Regions from separate parts of the Kitasatospora sp. NPDC101176 genome, predicted to be linked through region 2. Evidence: predicted binding sites of a transcription regulator. Region 2 holds the regulator's gene; each other region holds the start of a gene.

The links. Region 2 encodes HrcA, which represses chaperone genes, less so after heat shock. Its sites were predicted from a motif close to TTNGCACTCNGNNNNNCNGAGTGCNAA; they were not measured.
Region 1: groES (co-chaperone GroES) is a predicted target of HrcA. The motif match lies at 3,813-3,839, and genes of this name have one in related genera.
Region 3: groL (chaperonin GroEL) is a predicted target of HrcA. The motif match lies at 3,537-3,563, and genes of this name have one in related genera.

Annotation. Positions count from the first base shown of each region.
Region 1 covers NZ_JBIWPA010000006.1:167,684-175,334, reverse strand. Annotated here, with positions in the region: gene ACIRS1_RS12460 (WhiB family transcriptional regulator) at 1-326, shown strand, start outside; gene ACIRS1_RS12455 (LysR family transcriptional regulator) at 430-1,425, opposite strand; gene groL (chaperonin GroEL) at 1,621-3,249, opposite strand; gene groES (co-chaperone GroES) at 3,367-3,672, opposite strand; gene ACIRS1_RS12440 (THUMP-like domain-containing protein) at 4,098-5,264, shown strand; gene ACIRS1_RS12435 (polysaccharide deacetylase family protein) at 5,294-6,202, opposite strand; gene ACIRS1_RS12430 (hypothetical protein) at 6,283-6,543, opposite strand; gene tsaD (tRNA (adenosine(37)-N6)-threonylcarbamoyltransferase complex transferase subunit TsaD) at 6,540-7,631, opposite strand; gene rimI (ribosomal protein S18-alanine N-acetyltransferase) at 7,624-7,651, opposite strand, start outside.
Region 2 covers NZ_JBIWPA010000002.1:89,844-97,494, reverse strand. Annotated here, with positions in the region: gene ACIRS1_RS03165 (PDZ domain-containing protein) at 1-184, opposite strand, end outside; gene ACIRS1_RS03160 (16S rRNA (uracil(1498)-N(3))-methyltransferase) at 269-1,018, opposite strand; gene dnaJ (molecular chaperone DnaJ) at 1,136-2,278, opposite strand; gene hrcA (heat-inducible transcriptional repressor HrcA) at 2,355-3,389, opposite strand; gene htpX (zinc metalloprotease HtpX) at 3,653-4,573, shown strand; gene ACIRS1_RS03140 (hypothetical protein) at 4,682-5,266, shown strand; gene ACIRS1_RS03135 (DUF3097 domain-containing protein) at 5,298-6,131, shown strand; gene ACIRS1_RS03130 (Uma2 family endonuclease) at 6,122-6,679, opposite strand; gene hemW (radical SAM family heme chaperone HemW) at 6,720-7,651, opposite strand, start outside.
Region 3 covers NZ_JBIWPA010000037.1:76,648-84,298, reverse strand. Annotated here, with positions in the region: gene ACIRS1_RS33720 (glucosyl-3-phosphoglycerate synthase) at 1-724, opposite strand, end outside; SAM riboswitch class I at 873-1,009, shown strand; gene thrC (threonine synthase) at 1,026-2,306, shown strand; gene ACIRS1_RS33710 (MoaD/ThiS family protein) at 2,347-2,625, shown strand; gene ACIRS1_RS33705 (cold-shock protein) at 3,176-3,376, shown strand; gene groL (chaperonin GroEL) at 3,720-5,342, shown strand; gene ACIRS1_RS33695 (hypothetical protein) at 5,450-5,806, shown strand; gene ACIRS1_RS33690 (hypothetical protein) at 5,848-6,528, opposite strand; gene ACIRS1_RS33685 (PadR family transcriptional regulator) at 6,593-6,979, shown strand; gene ACIRS1_RS33680 (hypothetical protein) at 6,976-7,651, shown strand, end outside.

The sequences.
Region 1 (7,651 bases), on a different contig from region 2:
TGGCAGATTTCTCCCGCCTCCCCGGCCCCAACGCGGACCTGTGGGACTGGCAGCTCTCCGCAGCCTGCCGTGGCGTGGACAGCTCGCTCTTCTTCCACCCCGAGGGCGAACGCGGAGCCGCGCGGAGTTCGCGCGAGGCCAGCGCCAAGGAGGTCTGCATGCGCTGCCCGGTGATCACCGAGTGCGCGGCGCACGCGCTCGCCGTCCGCGAGCCGTACGGCGTCTGGGGCGGGATGACCGAGGACGAGCGCGAGGAGATGCTGGGCCGCTCCCGGCACCGGCTGGTCGAGGTCCCGCTGACCCCGCCGGCCATCGCGCAGCGCTAGGCCCGCCTCGACGGCCTGCCGTGAAGAAACGTTTCTTCGCGGCGCCTCAGGCTGCTCCACCCCGCTCCCGGGGCACCCGGGGCCGCCGCGGGGCCGCCGGGCCTCAGCGGCCGGCCGCCCCCGCCAGGCGCTCCAGCATCAACGCCACGGCCGGCACCTCGGCCAGGTCCGGCAGGGTCAGCGCGACCACCTGCCGCACCGCCGGCGCCCCCGCGGCCGTCCGCACCGGCACCGTCGACACCCCGTCGGGGCGCACCGACTCCAGCGCCAGCCGGGGCAGCACCGCCACCCCCAGCCCGGCCGCCACCAGGCCGACCACCGCCGGGTAGTCGTCGGTCGCGAAGTCGATCCGCGGCTCGAAGCCCGCCCCCGCGCACAGCTCCACCAGGTGCCCCCGGCACTGCGGGCAGCCCGCGATCCACTGCTCCTCCGCCAGCTCGGCCAGCCCCACCGGCCCGCCGCGGCCCGCCAGCGGGTGCGCGGCGGGCAGCAGCCCCACCAGCGGGTCGTCGAGCAGCGGGGTGACCACCAGATCGGACCAGTCGGAGCCGGCGCTCAGCTGCTGCGCCTCCAGGTTGGCCTCGGCCCGCGCCTCGCGCGGCGTCCCGTGGGCGGGCGCCGGCAGCGCCGCGGCACCGTTCGACTGCGGGTACCGGAAGGCCAGCGCGATCTCGCACTCACCGCCGCGCAGCATCGCCAGCGACTCCGGCGGCTCCGCCTCGACCAGCGACACGCGCACCCCCGGATGGCCGTCCCGCAGCCGGGCGACAGCGGGCGGCACCAGGGTGGAACTCGCGGTCGGGAACGAGACCAGCCGCACCCGCCCGGCCCGCAGCCCGGCGATCGCGGCCACCTCCTCCTCGGCCGCGGAGAGCCCGGCCAGGATCCCGGTGGCGTGCTTGAGCAGCACCCGCCCGGCCTCGCTGAGCTGCATGCCGCGGCCCGAACGGACCACCAGCGGAGTGTCCACCGACTTCTCCAGGGCCTTCATCTGCTGGCTGATGGCGGGCTGCGTGCACCCCAGCTCGCGGGCGGCGGCGGAGAAGGAGCCGGTGCGGGCGACGGCACGCAGGACGCGCAGGTGGCGGGCCTCGATCATGCCTCAGTTATAAGGCAATCTTTGCTGTGCGCAAAATTCTACTGATAGTTGAAGGATGGAACACAGCCGGAAGGCCAACGGCCGACGGCCCCGCCCCGAGCCCCTTCTCCCGCGAGCGGGCGAGAACACAGCCGGAAGGCCCGGCCGTGCCCCCGTGAGGGGTGCGGCCGGGCCTCCGGTCAGACGGTTCAGGCGTCAGTGCGAGTGGCCGTGGCCGCCGTGGGAGTGACCGTTGTCGGCCTCCTCCTCCTTCTTCTCCACCACGAGGGTCTCGGTGGTGAGCAGCAGGGAGGCGATCGAGGCGGCGTTCTCCAGGGCGGAGCGGGTGACCTTGACCGGGTCGATGACGCCGGCCTTCAGCAGGTCGCCGTACTCGCCGGTGGCCGCGTTGTAGCCGTGGCCGGTCTCCAGCTCGGCGACCTTGTGGGTGATGACGTAGCCCTCGAGGCCGGCGTTCTGGGCGATCCAGCGCAGCGGCTCGTGCAGCGCCTTGCGGACGACCGCGACACCGGTCGCCTCGTCGCCCGACAGGCCCAGGCCGTCCTCCAGCACCTTGGCGGCGTGGACGAGGGAGGCGCCACCACCGGCGACGATGCCCTCCTCGACCGCGGCGCGGGTCGCCGAGATGGCGTCCTCGAGGCGGTGCTTGCGCTCCTTCAGCTCCACCTCGGTGGCGGCGCCGACCTTGATGACGCAGACGCCGCCGGCCAGCTTGGCCAGGCGCTCCTGCAGCTTCTCGCGGTCCCAGTCGGAGTCGGTCGCGGCGATCTCGCCCTTGATCTGGGCGACGCGGCCGGCGACGGCCTCGGCGTCACCGGCGCCGTCGACGACGGTGGTCTCGTCCTTGGTGATGGTCACGCGGCGGGCGGTGCCCAGCACGTCCAGGCCGACCTGGTCGAGCTTGAGGCCGACCTCCTCGGAGATGACCGTGCCGCCGGTCAGGGTGGCCAGGTCGCCGAGGATCGCCTTGCGGCGGTCGCCGAAGCCCGGGGCCTTGACGGCGACGGCGTTGAAGGTGCCGCGGATCTTGTTCACCACGAGGGTGGACAGCGCCTCGCCGTCGACGTCCTCGGCGATGATCAGCAGCGGCTTGGAGGCCCCGCCCTGCAGGATCTTCTCCAGCAGCGGCAGCAGCTCCTGGATGGAGGAGATCTTGCCCTGGTTGATCAGGATGTACGGGTCCTCGAGGACCGCCTCCTGACGCTCCGCGTCGGTGACGAAGTACGGCGACAGGTAGCCCTTGTCGAACTGCATGCCCTCGGTGAAGTCCAGCTCCACGCCGAAGGTGTTCGACTCCTCGACGGTGATGACACCGTCCTTGCCGACCTTGTCGATCGCCTCGGCGATCAGCTCGCCGACCTGGGTGTCCTGCGCGGAGAGGGACGCGACGGCGGCGACGTCGTCCTTGCCCTCGATCTCGCGGGCGACGGACAGCAGGTGCTCGGAGACGGCGGCGACGGCCTTGTCGATGCCCTTCTTCAGGGCGGCCGGGCCGGCACCGGCGGCGACGTTGCGCAGGCCCTCGTTGACCAGGGCCTGGGCCAGCACGGTGGCGGTGGTGGTGCCGTCACCCGCGACGTCGTTCGTCTTGGTGGCGACCTCCTTGACGAGCTGCGCGCCGAGGTTCTCGTACGGGTCGTCCAGCTCGACCTCACGGGCGATGGTGACACCGTCGTTGGTGATGGTCGGGGCGCCGAACTTCTTGTCGATGACGACGTTGCGGCCCTTGGGGCCGATGGTCACCTTGACGGTGTCGGCCAGCTTGTTGACACCGCGCTCCAGCGAGCGGCGGGCGTCCTCGTCGAACTGCAGGATCTTCGCCATGTTCCCTATTCCTTCGGGGCTGCGACCGGCCCACCGGTCGCCGGATTACGTGAACCAACGACCACGCCCCGGGCCACTGTCACGAAGTGACGCGGATCCGGGGCGGGTCGGGACGACTTACTTCTCGATGATGGCGAGAACGTCGCGGGCGGAGAGGACGAGGTACTCCTCGCCCTGGTACTTCACCTCGGTGCCGCCGTACTTCGAGTACAGGACGATGTCACCGACGGCGACGTCGAGCGGCAGACGCTGGCCATCCTCGAAGCGGCCCGGGCCGACGGCCAGGACGACGCCCTCCTGGGGCTTCTCCTTGGCGGTGTCCGGGATAACCAGGCCGGAGGCCGTGGTGGTCTCGGCGTCGAGCGGCTGGACCACGATGCGGTCCTCAAGCGGCTTGATGGCAACCTTGCTGCTGGTGGTCACGTCCGAGCTCCCCTTCGGAGATTACGGGGTTTCTAACGGGTAGGAGCGAACCTGCGGGCCTGCCGTCGCGGGGGTCAGGCACGCGTCTTCGCGTTAGCACTCCCCCAGTGGGGAGTGCCAAGGACGACCATAGGCCCGTGTTAGCACTCAGTCAACCAGAGTGCCAACGGCGCGCCCGCGGATCCCGGCAACGGACGGGTGGTCGTACACATGTGCGGCCGGGGAGGCCGGGGAGGCGTCGCCCGGCCCGCTGCCCGGCGCCGTGCCGGTCACCGCCTTCCTGCTCCGCGGCGGCCGGTCCGAAACCGCCGGGCGCCGGCCGGGATCCGAGTCGGCGCCGGCGCCCGGGCTCCGCCCCGCCCTCCCGCTCCGCCGCGGCCGGCCGGGATCCGCGGGGTTCCTCCGGAACCGGTCAGAATGGGCCCGTGGACACCGAGAACCTCCAGCCCCTGCTGACCGCCGAAGGCCAGGCCCTGCTCGCCGAGCTGCGCGAGTTCGCGCCCGAGGAGGAGCTGGCGCTGGCCACCCGGCTGCGGCGGGGGCACCCGGCGGAGCTGGTGTCGGCGGCGTTCGGACAGGCCCGGCTGCGGCAGCGGGCGCGGGCGAAGTTCGGGGCGGACGCCGACCTCATGTACTTCACGCCCAACGGCGTCGAGCAGTCCACCCGGCGCAGCGTGGCCGAGTGGCGGGCGCGCCGCTTCGCCGACCTGGGCGTCCGGCGCCTGGCCGACCTGTGCTGCGGCATCGGCGGGGACGTCCTGGCGCTGGCCCGGGCCGGCATCGAGGTGCTGGCCGTCGACCGGGACCCGGCGGCCTGCGCGGCCACCGCCGCCAACGCGGCCGCGCTGGGCCTGTCCGACCTGGTCCGGGTGGAGTGCGCGGACGTCGCCGACGTGGACGTGACCGGCTACGACGCGGTGTTCACCGACCCCGCCCGGCGGACCGCCCGCGGCCGGGTCTTCGACCCCGAGGCGTACGCCCCGCCGCTGTCCTGGGCGATCGAGGCCGGGCGCCGGACCCCGATCGGCGCGCTGAAGGTCGCCCCGGGCATTCCGCACGAGGCCGTCCCGGCCGACGCCGAGGCGGAGTGGGTCTCCGACCACGGCGACGTCAAGGAGGCGGTGCTCTGGTTCGGCACCGGGGCCTCCCGACCGCACCGCGCCACCCTGCTGCCGCAGGCCGCCAGCCTGACCGGCGGAGACCTGCCCGACCCGCCGGCCGGCCCGGTCGGGCGCTACCTGTACGAGCCGGACGGCGCGGTGATCCGGGCCCACCTGGTGGCCGAGGTGGCCGAGCAGGTGGGCGGCCGGCTGATCGACCCGAAGATCGCCTACCTCACCTCGGACCGCCTGGTCCCCACCCCGTACGCGCACGCCTTCGAGCTCACCGACGTGCTGCCGTTCCACATCAAGAAGCTGAAGGCGCTGCTGCGCGAGCGCGGGGTCGGCACGGTGGTGATCAAGAAGCGCGGGATGGCGATCACCCCGGAGGAGCTGCGCCGCCAGCTCAAGCCCTCGGGCCCGAACTCCGTCACGGTGATCCTCAGCCGCACCGACCACGGCCCGCTGATGATGCTCGGCCACCCGGCCTGACGGGCCGCCGGGCGGCTCCCGGACGGCTCCTAGGAGGCCGGGGGCTGGATGTAGTCCTCCAGCCGGGCCACCGAGAAGCCCTGCTCCTGGATCCGGGCCAGCAGGTCGGCGAACATCTGGGTCATCGTGGCGCCCTTGAGCTCCTTGGGGCCGCGGAAGTGCGCCAGGATGATGTCACCGGACTTCAGCTTCTTGTCGGCCGCCTGGTACTGCATGTCGTGGATCTGCATCGACTCGCGCCACAGCACGATCGCGCGCGGGCCGCACTGCTGCACCGAGGTGTTCAGGGTCGGTGTGTTGGCGCCGTCGCCGAAGGGCGGGCGGAACAGCAGCGGGGCGGTGCCGTACTGCTGGGTGAGCGCGGCCTGGTCGTCGCAGATCTCGGACTTCTGCTTCTCCGGTGGGATCTTGCTCATCACCGGGTGGCTGACGGTGTGGTTCTGGATGTGGTTGCCCAGGGCCTGCAGCGGCTTGAAGTAGCCGTAGTCGTTCTTGACGATGTCCTTGGTCAGGAACATCGAGATCGGCACCTTCAGCTCGGTCAGCATCTCGACGAACTTCGGGTCCTTCTCGGCGCCGTCGTCGATGGTGATGAAGACGACCTTGTCGCTCGTCTTGATGTCGCTGAACACCGGTACGGTGCCCGTCCGTTCGAGCTTGACGGGCTTGTCGGCGGGCGGTGCGGGGGCCGGCGCCAGCGGCTTGAGGTTCCACTTCGCCCAGGCCGCCGCGTCACCGGCCGCCGGGGCGGGGGCGGGCGTGCCGGCCGGGCCGGTCGACGCGGCGCCGCCGGTGGGCTGCGCCACGCCCGCCGAGGTCCCGGCAGGGGCCGGGGCGGCGGTGCCGCCGCCGTTGTCCCCGCATCCGGTGGCCAGGGCCAGCAGGGCCAGCGCCCCCACCGCGTACGTCCTGGTCCTGCTCCGCCCGTCCCTGCTCACCGCACCGCGCTCCCCGGATCCGTCCAGCTTCTTATCAGCTATGCACGGTAACGGGCCGGGTCGCGGTTCCCGGTGAGGCCCTACTCGACGTGTTGACTGGTGAAGGACCAGCGGTGCACCGGGCGGCCGAGCAGTTCGGCCGGCGGCTCGGCGACCGGCACGGCCTCGCCGGCCCACCAGGTGATCAGCAGCACCCGCTCACCGGGCGCGCCGAACAGCTCGGTGCGCTCCAGCCCGGCCGAGCCGCGCAGCGCCGGCAGCGCCACCTCCCGCACCCAGGCGGTGAGTTCGGCCCCGCGGCCGTCGGCGGCCCGGGCCTCCCACATGGCGGCGACGGTCATGCCGCGCCACCGCCGAGGGCGTCGTAGGCCTGGCCGTGCAGGTCCGTGTGCGGGACGTGCACCTCGGTCACCGGCAGCGAGGAGTCGGCGGACAGGTCGAAGGCTGACGGCGTGCGACCGCGCCAGACCATCTCGGAGCCGAGCGCCGCCACCATCGCGCCGTTGTCGGTGCACAGGCCCGGCCGGGGCACCCGCAGCCGGATCCCGGCCCGGTCGCAGCGCTGCTGGGCCATCTCGCGCAGCCGCGAGTTGGCGGCCACCCCGCCGCCGATCATCAGGTGGTCGACGCCGTTCTCCTTGCACGCCTTGACGGCCTTGCGGGTGAGCACGTCGGTGACGGCCTCCTGGAAGGACGCCGCCACGTCGGCGATCGGCACCTCCTCGCCGGCCCGGCGCTTGGCCTCCACCCAGCGGGCGACGGCGGTCTTCAGGCCGGAGAAGGAGAAGTCGTACGCCGGGTCGTTCTTCCCGCTCAGACCCCGCGGGAAGGCGATCGCCTTGCGGTCGCCCTCGCGGGCGGTGCGGTCGACCACCGGGCCGCCCGGGAAGCCCAGGCCGAGCACCCGGGCCACCTTGTCGAAGGCCTCGCCGGCCGCGTCGTCGATGGTCGCGCCGAGCGGCCGGACGTCGGTGGTGATGTCCTCGCTGAGCAGCAGCGAGGAGTGCCCGCCGGAGACCAGCAGCGCCATCGTCGGCGAGGGCAGCCGGCCGTGCTCCAGCTGGTCGACGCAGATGTGCGAGGCGAGGTGGTTGACCCCGTACAGCGGCTTGTCGAGCGCCCAGGCGTACGCCTTGGCGGCGCTGACGCCGACCAGCAGCGCGCCGGCCAGGCCGGGGCCGGCGGTGACCGCGATGCCGTCCAGGTCGCTCGCCTTGACCCCGGCGGTGTCCAGGGCGCGCTGGATGGTGGGGACCATCGCCTCCAGGTGGGCGCGGCTGGCGATCTCCGGGACGACGCCGCCGAAGCGGGCGTGGTCGTTGACGCTGGACGCGACCGCGTCGGCGAGCAGCGTGGTGCCGCGCACGATGCCGACGCCGGTCTCGTCGCAGGAGGTCTCGATGCCGAGGACGAGCGGTTCGTCAGCCATGGCGGGTGTCCTCAATGTCC
Region 2 (7,651 bases):
GCCGCCCGTCGGGGGCGAACCGGGGGTGGTGGACCGGCAGGTGGTCGGCCGTCAGCCGCCAGGCCCGGCCGCCGTCCAGCGGGGCCAGCCAGACGTCGTTCTCGGCGACGAAGGTGATCAGGTCACCGTGCAGATGGGGGTGGCGCAGGTAGGCGCCCGCAGGGGTGCTCAGGGGTTCCGTCACGCGGCCAGCGTAGGCACGTGCGCGTACGACGCGCTCCGCTTTTCGCAGACTCCGGTGCCCGGGCGAGCCGCCCGGTCCGGCCGGTCAGGACCAGCGGCCGGTGCGCCCCAGCAGCAGTGCGCCGGCGGCCACGCCGGCGGTCGAGGTGCGCAGCACCGAGGGGCCCAGCCGGTACGGCCCGGCGCCCGCCTCGGCGAAGGCCGCCAGCTCCTCCGGGGAGACCCCGCCCTCCGGTCCCACCACCAGCACCAGGTCGCCGCCCTCCGGCAGCTCGGCGTGCGCCAGCGGCCGGGAGCCCTCCTCGTGCAGCACGGCGGCGAACGCCGCGGCGGCCAGCACCGGCGCCAGCTGCCGGGTGGTCATCGGCTCGCGCACCTCGGGGAAGCGCAGCCGGCGGGACTGCTTGCCCGCCTCCCGGGCGGTGGCCCGCCACTTGGCGAGCGCCTTGGCGCCCCGGTCGCCCTTCCACTGGGTGATGCAGCGGGAGGCGGACCACGGGATCACCACGTCCACGCCGACCTCGGTCATGGTCTCCACCGCCAGCTCGCCCCGGTCGCCCTTGGGCAGGGCCTGGACGACGACGATCCGCGGCGCCGGCTCCGGTTCCCGGCGCACCGCCGCCACCGCGACGTCGATCGCGTCCTTGCCGAGCACCTCGGCGACCGTGCCGTCCACGCCCAGGCCCAGGCCGTCGGCGAGGGTCACCGCCTCACCGGCGGTCAGCCGCTTCACCGCGGCCGCGTGCCGCCCCTCCGGCCCGTCCAGGCGCACCACGGTGCCGGGCGCGGCGGCGGCGATCCGCTCGGTCTCGACGACGAAGACGGGGGCGGTCATGCGGGGAACCTCCGGTGGTGGGGCGGAGCGGGGGCGCTCCGGCTGGGCGGGCACGCGAAACCGGGCGGGCACGCGAAAGGGGTGCCGGGCGGATCCCCGGCACCCCCGCGCGGACGGCTACCGGCCGTTGAACGCGTCCTTCAGGCGCGAGAACAGGCCCTGCTGGCCCGGCGCGAACTGGCCGGCCGGCCGCTCCTCGCCGCGCAGCACCGCGAGCCGGCGCAGCAGCTCCTCCTGCTCGGCGTCGAGCTTGGTCGGCGTCTGCACCTCGACGTGCACTATCAGGTCGCCCCGGCCGCCCCCGCGCAGGTGGGTGATGCCCCGCCCGTGCAGCGGGATCGACTGCCCGGACTGCGTGCCCGGCCGGATGTCGACCTCCTCCAGCCCGTCGAGGGTCTGCAGCGGCACCTGGGTGCCGAGCGCGGCCGCCGTCATCGGGATGGTGACGGTGCAGTGCAGGTCGTCCCCGCGCCGCTGGAAGACGGTGTGGGTGGTCTCGGCGATCTCGACGTACAGGTCGCCGGCCGGGCCGCCGCCGGGGCCGACCTCGCCCTCGCCGGCCAGCTGGATCCGGGTGCCGTTGTCGACGCCCGCCGGGATCTTGACGGTCAGGGTGCGGCGGGCGCGCACGCGGCCGTCGCCGGCGCACTCCGGGCACGGGGTCGGCACGACGGTGCCGAAGCCCTGGCACTGCGGGCAGGGGCGGGAGGTCATGACCTGGCCCAGGAAGGACCGGGTGACCTGGGAGACCTCGCCCTTGCCGCGGCACATGTCACAGGTCTGCGCGGAGGTGCCGGGGGCCGCGCCCTCGCCGCTGCAGGTGGTGCAGGTGACGGCCGTGTCGACCTGGAGCTCCTTGGTGGTGCCGAACGCGGCCTCCTCCAGGGTGATCTCCAGCCGGATCATGGCGTCCTGCCCGCGCCGGGTCCGCGAGCGCGGTCCGCGCTGGCCGGCCGCGGCGCCGAAGAAGGCGTCCATGATGTCCGAGAAGCCGAATCCGGCCGCACCGGCGCCGAAGCCGCCCGCGCCCGCGCCGCCGCCCGGGGACAGCGGGTCGCCGCCGAGGTCGTAGACCTGGCGCTTCTGCGGGTCGGAGAGCACCTCGTAGGCGGCGTTGATCTCCTTGAACCGCTCCTGCGTCTTCGGGTCCGGGTTGACGTCCGGGTGCAGTTCGCGTGCCAGGCGCCGGAACGCCTTCTTGATCTCGTCCTGCCCCGCATCCCGTCGGACGCCGAGTACCGCGTAGTAGTCCGTGGCCACCAAATGCTCCGCTTGTTCCGCCTGTAGAAGTGCTGCGACTGGACACCGCCGTTACCCGTGCAACGGCGGTCGATTGCTACGACTCGGCCAGGATCTGACCCACGTACCGCGCCACCGCACGCACCGCCCCCATTGTGCCCGGATAGTCCATCCGGGTCGGACCGATCACACCCAGTTTGGCCACGCTCTCGTCGCCCGAACCGTAACCGACCGACACCACCGAGGTGGAATTCAGCCCCTCGTAGGCGATCTCGCGCCCGATCCGGACCGTCATCCCGGCGTCCGCGGTCTCACCCAGGAGGCGGAGCAGGACGACCTGCTCCTCCAGGGCCTCCAGCACCGGCTGGATGGTGAGCGGGAAGTCGTGGCCGAAGCGGGTCAGGTTGGCCGTGCCGGCCAGCATGATCCGCTCCTCGTTCTGCTCGGCGAGCGCCTCGAACAGCGTCGCCAGGACGGTGGTGACGGTCGGCCGGTCCGCCTGCTCGAACATCGCCGGGAGCTCCTCCAGGAACCCCGGCACGTCCGGCAGCCGCTGGCCGGCGGCCCGCGCGTTGATCCGGGCCCGCAGGTCCGCCAGGACCGTCTCGCCGACGGTGCCCGGGCAGTCCACCATCCGCTGCTCGACCCGGCCGGTGTTGGTGATCAGCACCAGCATCACCTTGGTCGGGGCGAGGGCGACCAGCTCGATGTGCCGGACGGTGGAGCGCGACAGCGACGGGTACTGCACCACCGCGACCTGCCGGGTCAGCTGCGCGAGCAGCCGCACCGTGCGGGCCACGGTGTCGTCCAGGTCGACGGCGCCGTCCAGGAAGTGCCGGATCGCCCGGCGCTCGGGGGCGCTCATCGGCTTGATCTCGGCGAGCTTGTCGACGAACAGGCGGTAGCCCTTATCGGTGGGGATGCGCCCGGCACTGGTGTGCGGCTGGTGGATGTAGCCCTCCTCCTCCAGCGCCGCCATGTCGTTGCGCACGGTCGCCGGGGAGACCCCGAGGTTGTGCCGCTCCACCAGGGCCTTGGAGCCGACCGGCTCCTCGGTCCCCACGTAGTCCTGGACGATCGCGCGGAGCACGGCGAGCTTGCGGTCGTCCAGCTGGCGGATCTCACCGGCCATGGGGCACACACCTCCGTCTTCGCACGTTGTCCGTCTGTGTCACAGATGCTGCCGACCGCTCCGGGAAGGCCCCGGATCCGGTGACCGCCCTGGCACTCTGAACCTACGAGTGCCAGAACCGTACCTGCCAGTGTAAGGCCCGGGCCTTGAGGCAGGAACGGCCCGGCCGGAGTGATCCTGCCCGCAGTTCCCGGCGCGGGGGTGGTGCCGTGGGGCCGTCCGGGTGGCAGCATCGGAAGCGACGGCGAATGGAGGAGCAAGCGATGTCGAGCTCGGGCCAGCACACCCGTTTCGCGCCCGACCGCGGTCTGACCGGCCGCATGGTCGTGACGATGTTCGTGATCGGGTTGCTGTACGTCGGTTTCACCGGCCTGCTGATCGCGCTCCTGCGCGGCGCCTGGCCACTGATCGTCCTCATCTCCGGCGGGCTGTTCGTGGCCCAGTTCTGGTTCAGCGACAAGATCACCGAGCGGGCGATGGGCGCCCACCAGGTGAGCCCGGAGCAGTACCCGCAGCTGCACGGCACCATCGACCGGCTCTGCGCCCTCGCGGACATGCCCAAGCCCCGGGTGGCGGTCGCCGACAACGACATGCCGAACGCCTTCGCCACCGGCCGCAACCCGCAGAACGCCGTGGTCTGCGTCACCACGGGGCTGCTGCGCCGGCTGGAGCCCGAGGAACTCGAAGGGGTCCTCGCCCACGAGCTGTCGCACGTCGCCCACCGGGACGTCGCGGTGATGACCGTCGCCGGGTTCCTCGGCGTCCTCGCCGGCGCGATGACCCGGATCGCGGTGTACGGCGGGTTCATGGGCGGCGGCCGCAACAACAACGACCAGAACGCGGCCATCGTCGCCCTGATCATCCCGCTGGTGTCGATGGTCGTCTACGCCATCAGCTTCCTGCTCACCCGGCTGCTCTCCCGCTACCGGGAGCTCGCCGCCGACCGCGCCGCCGCCCAGCTCACCGGCCGGCCCAGCGCCCTGGCCTCCGCCCTGACCAAGGTCACCGGGCAGATCGCCGCCATCCCCAGCAAGGACCTGCGCCAGGCCCAGCCCTACAACGCCTTCTACTTCGCCCCCGCGCTCGGCGCCCGGGAGACCGCCGCCCAGCTGTTCTCCACCCACCCGACGCTGGAGAAGCGGCTGGACCAGCTGGCGAAGATCTCCGAGCAGCTCGGCCGCTGACCGCGGGGCTCCCCCGCCCACCGCCGAACCCGCCCACCACCGACCCGCCGCCTCGGCCCGCCGCCCCTCCGACCCGCCACCCCTCCGCCTCGACGCGAAAGGACCACCGTGGGAATCCTGGACGCCCTGTTCGGCCGCACCAAGCCCGTCAAACCCGACCTCGACCAGCTGTTCGGCGTGCCGTCCGCCGCCCTCACCCTGGAGGCCGGGGCCGGGTTCACCCCCACCGGGCTCGGCTCGGTGTGCTTCGCCGCCGTCGAGGGCGCGGCCTTCGGCCAGGTCGAGCAGCAGGTGCGGGAGCTGCTGGACGCCGACACCGAGCGCGGCGGCGTCCCGGTGGAGGCCTCCAAGGACGGCTACGGCTACTCCTGGCTGCTCGCCCGGCACACCCCCGAGGAGCTGCCCGAGCTGGTGAACGACCTGCACGCGGTCAACAGCGAGCTGGAGGGGAACGGCTTCGGGCCGCAGCTGCTCTGCTCGCTGGTGGGCTTCCGCGACCCGCAGGGCCGGTCGCTCGCCCTCGTCTACCTGTACAAGCGCGGCACCTTCTACCCCTTCGCGCCGATGCCCGGCGGCGGCGAGCGGCGCAACAGCCCGCTCGAACTGCAGGTGAACGCCCTGCTCGGGAACGACCTGCGGCTGGAGAAGGACCTCAGCCGCTGGTTCCCGGTCTGGGGCGCGCCCGGACTCTGACGGTCCGTCCGCACTCCCTATAGTCGCCTGCATGCGCAGCCGCCAGTACGGACCCGACCTGACCCCGCCGTGGAAGAAGCAGACCCCCGCCCCGGAGGTGCCGGCCGACCGGGACCTGGTCGTCGAGGAGGCGGCCACCGGCTTCTGCGGCGCGGTGGTGCGCTGCGAGAAGACCGCCGAGGGCTTCACCGTCACCCTGGAGGACCGCTTCGGCAAGCACCGGGTGTTCCCCCTGGTGCCGCGCGGCTTCCTGCTGGACGGCCGGGTCGTCACCCTGGTCCGCCCGGCCGGCCCCGCCCCCGCCCGCACGCCCGGCCGCACCGCCTCCGGCTCGGTCGCCGTCCCCGGCGCCCGGGCCCGGGTGGCGCGCGAGTCGCGGATCTACGTCGAGGGCCGGCACGACGCCGAACTGGTCGAACGCGTGTGGGGCGACGACCTGCGCATCGAGGGCGTGGTCGTCGAGTACCTGCAGGGCGTGGACGACCTGCCCGCGATCGTCGCCGAGTTCGCCCCCGGCCCCGGCCGGCGGCTCGGCGTCCTGGTCGACCACCTGCTCCCCGGCACCAAGGAGCACCGGATCGCCGCCCGGGTCACCGGCGACGCCGTCCTGGTCGTCGGCCACCCGTACGTCGACGTCTGGCAGGCCGTGAAGCCCTCCTCGGTCGGCATCCCCGCCTGGCCCGACGTCCCCCGCGGCGAGGACTGGAAGCAGGGCACCTGCCGCCGCCTCGGCTGGCCGGCGGACACCCCCGCCGCCTGGAAGCACATCCTGTCCCGGGTGAACAGCTACAAGGACCTGGAGCCCGAGCTCCTCGGGCGGGTCGAGGAGCTCATCGACTTCGTGACCCTCCCGGATCAGGAGTAGGTCTGGAACTCCGAGGTGTCGAGCGTGATGCCCAGCAGATCCAGCTCGATCGGATCGCCGAACTTCGTGGTCCGCTCGGCCCAGTACACCGGGGCGCCGGAATCCGTGTCGGTGGTCAGATCCGTCAGGAGCACGCACACGCCCTTGAGCGGATCGACGATGAGGTAGGCCGGGATCCCGCCTTGCGCGTACATCTCGCGCTTGGTCCGGTAGTCACGGTGCACGCTGGTCCTGGACACCACCTCGACCACCACGGTCACCGCGGAGGCTGCCAGCAGACGCCCTGCCTCCGGGACGACGCCCCGCTCGAACACGACCAGGTCCGGTTGGGGCTCGCTGGCCTCGCCGGAGATGATCAGGTCCTGGGTCTGGAGCGCCCTCCACCGGGTGTAGGGGGTCTGGTGCTGAATCGCGGAGACGATGAGGTTGCGGACCATGTCCGGCCCGGCCATCATCACGATTTCCCCCCTGATGAGCTCGGCCTTGACGCCTTCCGGGACCTCCAGGTTCTCGAAGATCCCCGTCATCCGGTCATCGATGGCGGTCACTGCGCGCTCCCTCCGACGGCTGACACCACGTTAACGGCCGTCAGTCCACCAGGTCACGCACGACCGCGTCGGCGAGCAGCCGGCCCTGGAGGGTCAGGGTGGCGCGGCCGTCGGCGTACGTCCCCGCGGCGAGGAGGCCGTCGGCGAGGTGGCGGTCGGCGGCCCGGCGGCCCGCGGCGGTGAGCAGCTCCAGGGGGATGCCCTCGGCGAGGCGCAGTTCCAGGAGGACGCGTTCGACGCGGCGGTCCTCCTCGGTGAGGACCTCGCGGGCCTGCGCGGGGGTGCGGCCCTCGGCGAGGGCCTGCGCGTAGGCGGCCGGGTGCTTGGCGTTCCACCAGCGCACGCCGCCGACGTGGCTGTGCGCGCCGGGGCCTGCGCCCCACCAGTCGGCTCCGGTCCAGTACAGCTCGTTGTGGCGGCAGCGGCCCTCCGGGGTGGTGGCCCAGTTGGACACCTCGTACCAGGAGTAGCCGGCGGCGGCGAGCGCCTGCTCGGCGATCAGGTAGCGGTCGGCGTGCACGTCGTCGTCGATCATCGGCAGTTCGCCGCGCTTGACCCGGGCGGCCAGCCGGGTGCCCTCCTCGACGATCAGGGAGTAGGCGGAGACGTGGTCCGGTCCGGCGCCGATCGCCGCGTCCAGGGAGGCCCGCCAGTCGTCGTCGGACTCGCCCGGGGTCCCGTAGATGAGGTCCAGGTTGACGTGCTCGAAGCCGGCCCCGCGGGCCTCGGCGACGCAGGCCTCGGGGCGACCGGGCGTGTGGTGGCGGTCGAGCAGCTGCAGGACGTGCGGGCGGGCGCTCTGCATGCCGAAGGAGATCCGGTTGTAGCCGCCCTCGCGCAGCTCCGCCAGGTAGGCCGGGTCGACGGACTCCGGGTTGGCCTCGGTGGTGACCTCGGCGTCCGGGGCGAGCCCGAACTCCTCGCGCAGCGCGGTGAGCATCTTCACCAGGTCCCGGGCGGGCAGCAGGGTGG
Region 3 (7,651 bases), on a different contig from region 2:
GGAGGCCGAGCTCGACGCCGTAGCCGGTCGGGAAGGGGAGCCGTTCGAGCAGCGAGCGGCGCGCGGCGTACTCGCCGCCCAGCGGCTGGACGAAACCGGCGAGTTCCGGCCAGTGCAGGTTCAGCAGCGGGCGGGCGACCAGTTCGGTGACCCGGCCGCCGCCGGACGGCACGACGGCGCCGCCACCCGTGGCCGAGCCGTCGAGCGACACCTCCAGCGGGCGGTCGTACATGGCCTTGACCAGCTGGATGTCCGGTTCGGTGAGCAGCGGGCCGAGGATGCCGGAGACGAAGGCCGGGTCGAACTCGCGCAGGTCGGCGTCGACGAAGCAGACGATGTCGCCGCGGGTCACCAGCAGTGAGCGCCAGAGCACCTCGCCCTTGCCGGGGACGGCCGGGATCCGCGGCAGGACGGCGTCGCGGTGCACCACCCGGGCGCCCGCCCCCGCCGCGACGGCGGCGGTGGCGTCGGTGGAGCCGGAGTCGACCACGACGAGCTCGTCGACCAGCGGGACGCGCTCCATCAGCTCGCGCCGGACCGTCCGGACGATGTCGCCGACGGTGGCCTCCTCATCGAGGGCGGGGAGCACCACGCTGACCGTGTGACCGGTGCGGCGCTTGGCCTCCAGCAGGGTGCGCACCGGCCGGTCGGCCGCGCTCCACGAGCGGCGGCGCAGCCAGGACGCCGCCTGCGGGAGGAGCGCGGGGATCGGTTCGGCGGGCACGTGACTCTCCTCGGCGGGATCGGGTGGGACGCGTCATCTCGCGTGGCGGACGGTCCCGTTCGGCGTTGACGCCTTCGGATACAGTCTTCGTACAGCGGTCGGACCTTTGCACGCCGGGGTCACCGTTGAGCGCCACCACAATTTCACAAGCTCATCCAGAGGGACTGAGGGAACGGCCCGTTGACGTCCCGGCAACCTTCTCGCTCGGCTGTCGTCGTACAGGCCCCGGCGGGACAGGTGCCAATTCCGGCCTGTGGCGCGACCGCGCCACGGGGAAGATGAGGAGAGAGGCCTCGCCATCATGGCTATCGACACCGTCGCACCCGCATCCGTGGACCTCGGCCCCGCCGCCGCCCTGTCCTGTCGGGAGTGCGGCACCCGCTTCCCGCTCGGTCCGAGCTTCGCCTGCCTGGAGTGCTTCGGCCCGCTGGAGATCGCCTACGAGTTCGGCGGCGAGCGGGCCGAGGAGCTGCGCAAGCGGATCGAGGCCGGCCCCACCTCGATCTGGCGCTACGCCCCGCTGCTGCCGGTGCCGGCCGACGTCGCCTCGAAGCCCAACCTGAACCCCGGCTGGACCCCGCTGGTGAAGGCGGACAACCTGGGCCGCGAGCTCGGCTTCACCGCCCCGCTGCACGTCAAGGACGACTCGGGCAACCCCACCCACTCCTTCAAGGACCGGGTGGTGGCCTGCGCCATCGAGGCCGCCCGGGCCTTCGGCTACACCACGCTGTCCTGCTCGTCGACCGGCAACCTGGCCGGTGCGGTGGGCGCGGCGGCGGCCCGGGCCGGGTTCCGGTCCTGCGTGTTCATCCCGCACGACCTGGAGCAGGGCAAGGTCGTCATGGCCGGGGTGTACGGCGGCGAGCTGGTCGGCATCGAGGGCAACTACGACGACGTGAACCGCTTCTGCTCGGAGCTGATCGGCGACCCGGCCGGTGAGGGCTGGGGCTTCGTCAACGTCAACCTGCGCCCGTACTACGGGGAGGGTTCCAAGACGCTGGCGTACGAGATCTGCGAGCAGCTCGGCTGGCGGCTGCCGGAGCAGATCGTCATCCCGATCGCCTCGGGCTCCCAGCTGACCAAGATCGACAAGGGTCTGCAGGAGCTGATCAGGCTCGGCCTGGTCGAGGACCGGCCGTACAAGGTCTTCGGCGCCCAGGCGGCGGGCTGCTCGCCGGTGTCGGCCGCGTTCAAGGCCGGCCAGGACGTGATCCGGCCGGTCAAGCCGGACACCATCGCCAAGTCGCTGGCGATCGGCAACCCGGCGGACGGCCCGTACGTGCTGGACATCGCCCGGCGCACCGGCGGCGCCGTCGAGGACGTCACCGACGCCGAGGTGGTGGACGCCATCCGGCTGCTGGCCCGGACCGAGGGCATCTTCGCCGAGACCGCCGGCGGGGTCACCGTCGGCGTGCTGAAGAAGCTGGTGGAGACCGGCCAGCTCGACCCGGCCAAGGAGACCGTCGCGATCAACACCGGCGACGGCCTGAAGACCCTGGACGCCGTCGCCGGGGCCGGCATGACCGCTGTCATCCGCCCGACCCTGGCGTCCTTCCGCGACGCCGGCCTCGCGTCCGCCTGAACCACCCCACCCGCTGGGCCGCACCCCCGCTAGGAGAGCCATGAGCGTCAACGTCCGCATCCCCACCATCCTGCGCACCTACACCGGCGGCGCCGCCGAGGTGAGCGCCGAGGGCGCCACCCTCGGCGAGGTCATCGCCGACCTGGAGAAGAACCACGCGGGCATCTCCGCCCGCATCCTGGACGACACCGGCAAGCTGCGCCGCTTCGTCAACGTCTACGTGAACGACGACGACGTGCGCTTCGCCGACGGCCTGGCGACGGAGGTCGCGGACGGCGCCGGCGTCTCGATCATCCCGGCGGTGGCCGGCGGCTGCTGAGCCGCACCCGCCCGGGCCGGCCGCCCGCGCGCACGGAATTCCGCTCTCCGTGCGCGCGGGCGGCCGTGCGCATTTCGGCGGGAATATATCCCGGTGGAGTCGGAGTAGAGTGTGGCTCGGCTGGGAACAGGGATTCTCTTCATCCTCCCCCGCGATTCGCCGGACCGCCGTCCGGCCGTTGAGACCCGCTGAGCCCCGGCGCTGCGAAACATGTCAGGCCGATGTCAGAATTCGCGCGGTGATCTGTAGTAATTCGTCCGCTATGTCCGGCGTCAAATGCCGAGTTCATTCCGATTCCGCCCGCAGTGTCCCCTGGTGCGCACCCGGAATTCCCCGCAGTTGACCCTGTTGCAGAGGGCGTCGATCCGGATACATTCAGCGGCGGTCGACGTAGTCAGCCGCTCACAGGATGCCGTCAGGCGCCCCGGCGGAGGATTGCGGCGTGCACGGCTGCGCCCAGGGGGGGTTCCCCGGGCCGGCCTCCAAACCAGACCCGGGCCCGCGACCTGCGGGCGCGTGAAGGGCCAGCACAGCACTAGGGGAGTTCGGAATGGCTCAGGGCACCGTCAAGTGGTTCAACGCGGAGAAGGGCTACGGCTTCATCGCGGTCGACGGTGGTGCGGACGTCTTCGTCCACTACAGCGCGATCCAGATGGACGGCTACCGCACCCTCGAGGAGGGCCAGCGGGTCGAGTTCGAGATCTCCCAGGGACAGAAGGGCCCGCAGGCGGACATGGTCCGCTCGGTCTGACCTCTTCGGCTCCAGGAGCTCGGCGCGGCCCACGGCTGGTGACCACTCGCTTCTCGGCGGGCCCGTACGACACGCGTCGTGCGGGCCCGTCGGCGTTCCCGGGCGGGAGTTGCGGGGGCCCCCGGGATCGCGCCGGACGGCTCGCGGGATCGCGATTGGGCTTGCACTCGACCACCCGGAGTGCTAATCATTGGCGTTAGCACTCACAGCGTGAGAGTGACAGCGGACCGGGTCGGTGAGGCCCCCGGGAGCGGTAGGGGAAAAGACCCCCGCACACCAGGGCCGTCCGTCGCGGGCACCCCTTGGTCCGAGCAGTCGACCGTGTCCCGGAGGACCACTTCTGATGGCCAAGATCATCGCCTTTGATGAGGAAGCTCGCCGCGGCCTTGAGCGTGGCATGAACCAGCTCGCCGACGCAGTGAAGGTCACGCTCGGCCCCAAGGGCCGCAACGTCGTGCTGGAGAAGAAGTGGGGCGCCCCCACGATCACCAACGACGGTGTCTCCATCGCCAAGGAGATCGAGCTCGAGGACCCGTACGAGAAGATCGGCGCGGAGCTCGTCAAGGAGGTCGCCAAGAAGACCGACGACGTCGCGGGTGACGGCACCACCACCGCCACCGTGCTCGCCCAGGCCCTGGTTCGCGAGGGTCTGCGCAACGTCGCCGCCGGCGCCAACCCGATGGCCCTGAAGCGCGGCATCGAGAAGGCCGTCGCCGCCGTCTCCGACCAGCTGCTGGCCCAGGCCAAGGACGTGGAGACCAAGGAGCAGATCGCCTCCACCGCCTCCATCTCGGCCGCCGACACCCAGATCGGCGAGCTGATCGCCGAGGCCATGGACAAGGTCGGCAAGGAAGGCGTCATCACCGTCGAGGAGAGCAACACCTTCGGTCTGGAGCTCGAGCTCACCGAGGGCATGCGCTTCGACAAGGGCTACATCTCCGCCTACTTCGCGACCGACCTGGAGCGCATGGAGGCGACCTTCGAGGACCCGTACATCCTCATCGCCAACTCCAAGATCGGCTCGGTCAAGGACCTGCTGCCGCTGCTGGAGAAGGTCATGCAGAGCGGCAAGCCGCTCGTCATCATCGCCGAGGACGTCGAGGGCGAGGCCCTGTCGACCCTGGTCGTGAACAAGATCCGCGGCACCTTCAAGTCCGTCGCCGTCAAGGCCCCGGGCTTCGGCGACCGCCGCAAGGCCATGCTCGGCGACATCGCCATCCTCACCGGTGGCACCGTGATCTCCGAGGAGGTCGGCCTCAAGCTGGAGAACGCCGGCATCGACCTGCTGGGCACCGCCCGCAAGGTGGTCATCACCAAGGACGAGACCACCATCGTCGACGGTGGCGGCGACAGCGAGCAGGTCGCGGGCCGCGTGAACCAGATCCGCGCCGAGATCGAGAACAGCGACTCGGACTACGACCGCGAGAAGCTCCAGGAGCGCCTCGCCAAGCTGGCCGGCGGCGTGGCCGTCATCAAGGCCGGCGCGGCCACCGAGGTGGAGCTCAAGGAGCGCAAGCACCGCATCGAGGACGCCGTCCGCAACGCCAAGGCCGCCGTCGAGGAGGGCATCGTCGCCGGTGGTGGCGTCGCGCTGCTGCAGGCCGGTGTCGCCTTCGACAAGCTGGAGCTGGACGGCGACGAGGCCACCGGTGCCAACATCGTCAAGGTCGCGCTCGAGGCCCCGATCAAGCAGATCGCGACCAACGCCGGCCTCGAGGGCGGCGTCGTGGTGGAGAAGGTGCGCAACCTCCCCGCCGGTCACGGCCTGAACGCCGCCACCAACGAGTACGTCGACCTGGTCGCCGCGGGCATCATCGACCCGGCCAAGGTCACCCGCTCCGCGCTGCAGAACGCCGCCTCCATCGCGGCGCTGTTCCTCACCACCGAGGCCGTCATCGCCGACAAGCCGGAGAAGGCCGCCGCGGCCGCCGGCGGCGGCATGCCGGGCGGTGACATGGACTTCTGATCCTGATCTCCTGAGATCGGATCGGTCGAATCCCGATCGTGTGGGCGGTCCCCTTCGGGGGGCCGCCCACACGGCGTTCCAGCGGCGCACTACCGGAGAATGGACAGATGGCTTCCGACGACATCGAGACCGCCCTGCACAACGCGCGGGCCCTGATCCTGGCCGACCTCACCGCGCGGGACGTGGCGGACGCCGCCGTCGTCTCGCTGGTCGAACAGGCCGTGACCCACCGCCGCTGGTGGCTCGAGCAGTGGCCGGACGGCACCGAGTACGTGCTCGGGCTGGTCGCCCAGGACGTCCAGGACGCGCTGCTGGAGGCCTACGGCCGCTGGCCGCTGTGCGCCGACTGCGCCGCCGACGGCGACCCGCACGCGCTCAGCGTGGAGCCCGAGCTGGGGCCCGAGCCGCACTGGGTGTGCGGCAAGCACGGTGCGGTGGTCGCGCCGGTCGGGGGACTCGCCTAGGGCGTGTCTTTCGGATCACGTCGGATCAGCGGGCGTCGTTCTCAGGCCCCGCCGGACGCCAGCCGGTCCAGTTCGGCCGCCAGGTTGGCGCGGGCCGGGGCGTCGAAGCGGGCCAGGGCGGCCGGGGTGCGGTAGAGCGCGGGCAGCGCGAGGAGCCGGCGCAGGACGTCCGCCCGGCCGGCGCGGAAGTCGGGCTCCGGGACGAAGGCGTACTCCTCCCGGACGGCGGCCGTGTACGCGGCGTACGCCCCGGGGCTGCCGCCGAGCACGGCGAGGTCCGCGTCGCAGAGCACCTCGCCGTCGCGGTCGCCCGGCTCGGGGCGGTGCGTGACGGTGAGCAGGACCAGCCGTTCGACCTCGGCCACCCGCGCGGCGGGCAGGCCGGCGGCGGTGAGCGCGCGGACCGCCAGGGCGGCGCTGCGCTCCTCGTTCTCGGAGCGGTCGGGCCGGTAGACGGCGTCGTGGAACCAGGCCGCGAGCCGGACGGCGTCCGGGTCGGCGGCATGCCCGGCGAGCTCGTCGACGTGCCGCAGCACGGCCCGCAGGTGCTCGGGGGTGTGGTAGCGGCGCTGCGGTTCGGCCCAGCGGCGCAGCAGCTCCCGGCCGTACGGCTCGGGGTCCTCGGTGGCGGCACAGCGGTGCAGCAACGCGGTCCAGTCGGCGAGCAGGGCGTCCGCGCGGTCGTCGGTGTGGTCCCCGGCGCGTTCCTCGGTGATGGGCATGGGGGCCATTCTCGCGGTGCCGTCGCACTGGACCGATAGGTAGATCGACGATATATGTAGTCACATGACTGAACGCTCGATGCAGGAGCCCACGCTGCTGCTGCTCACCGCACTCGCCGACGCCCCCAGACACGGCTACGCGCTCATCCAGGAGATCGCCGCCATCTCGGACGGCCGGGTCACGATGCGCACCGGCACGCTCTACGGCGCGCTCGACCGCCTGCTGCAGCAGGGGCTCATCGAGGTCGCGGCCGAGGAGGTGGTGGACGGCCGGGCCCGGCGCAGCTACGCCCTGACCGCCGCCGGCCGGACCGCGCTCGCCACCGAGGCCGAGCGGCTGCGGGCGGTGGCCACCGAGGCGGAGCGCCGGCTCTCGGCGGTCCGCTCGATGCTGCAGGGGAAGCCGGCGGAGTCGCCGGGGAGGTCCACGAAGAGGGGGCGTTTCGCATGACCACACCGATCCTGGGGGCGCCCTCGGCGGCGCTGCGGGCCGCGCTGCAGCTCTACCCGGCGCACTACCGCCGGGAGCGCGGCGAGGAGATGGCCGCGGTCTTCGCCGACACCACGGCGGAGGCCGGCCGCTCCGCCGTCGCCCGCGAGGTGTTCGACCTCGCGCTGTACGGACTGCGGGTGCGGCTCGGGCTGACCGGCTCCTCGGTGCTGGGGCGGGTGCTCGCGCTGGCCGCGCCGATGGTCGCCGGCGCGCTGGCCGGGGCCGGGCTGGTGCCGTGGGTGCTCGACCCGGACCGGGCCGCCTGGAAGCTGACCTGGGACCACTCGTACGGCACCTACGCCCAGACGATCGCGCCGCCGGTGGTCGCGCTGCTGCTCGCGGTGGCGGCGCTGCTGGGGCGCTGGACGGCGGTGCGGGTCATCGCGGTGGTGCAGGCCGTCATGGGGCTGGGCGTCCTGGCGCAGGCGCTCGTCCGGCCGGTGTTCGACCTCTGGTGGGCCGGGTACGTCGGGATGGCGACCCTGCCGGCCGCGGTGGCCGCGGTGCTGCTGCTGGCGGCGCCGACCGCGCTGCTGCCCGCACCCGACTGGCGCACCCGGGGCGTGGTGCTGGCCTCGGTGGCCGGGGGAGGGCTGCTGGTCGCGTTGCAGCGCTGGGACGACACGAACT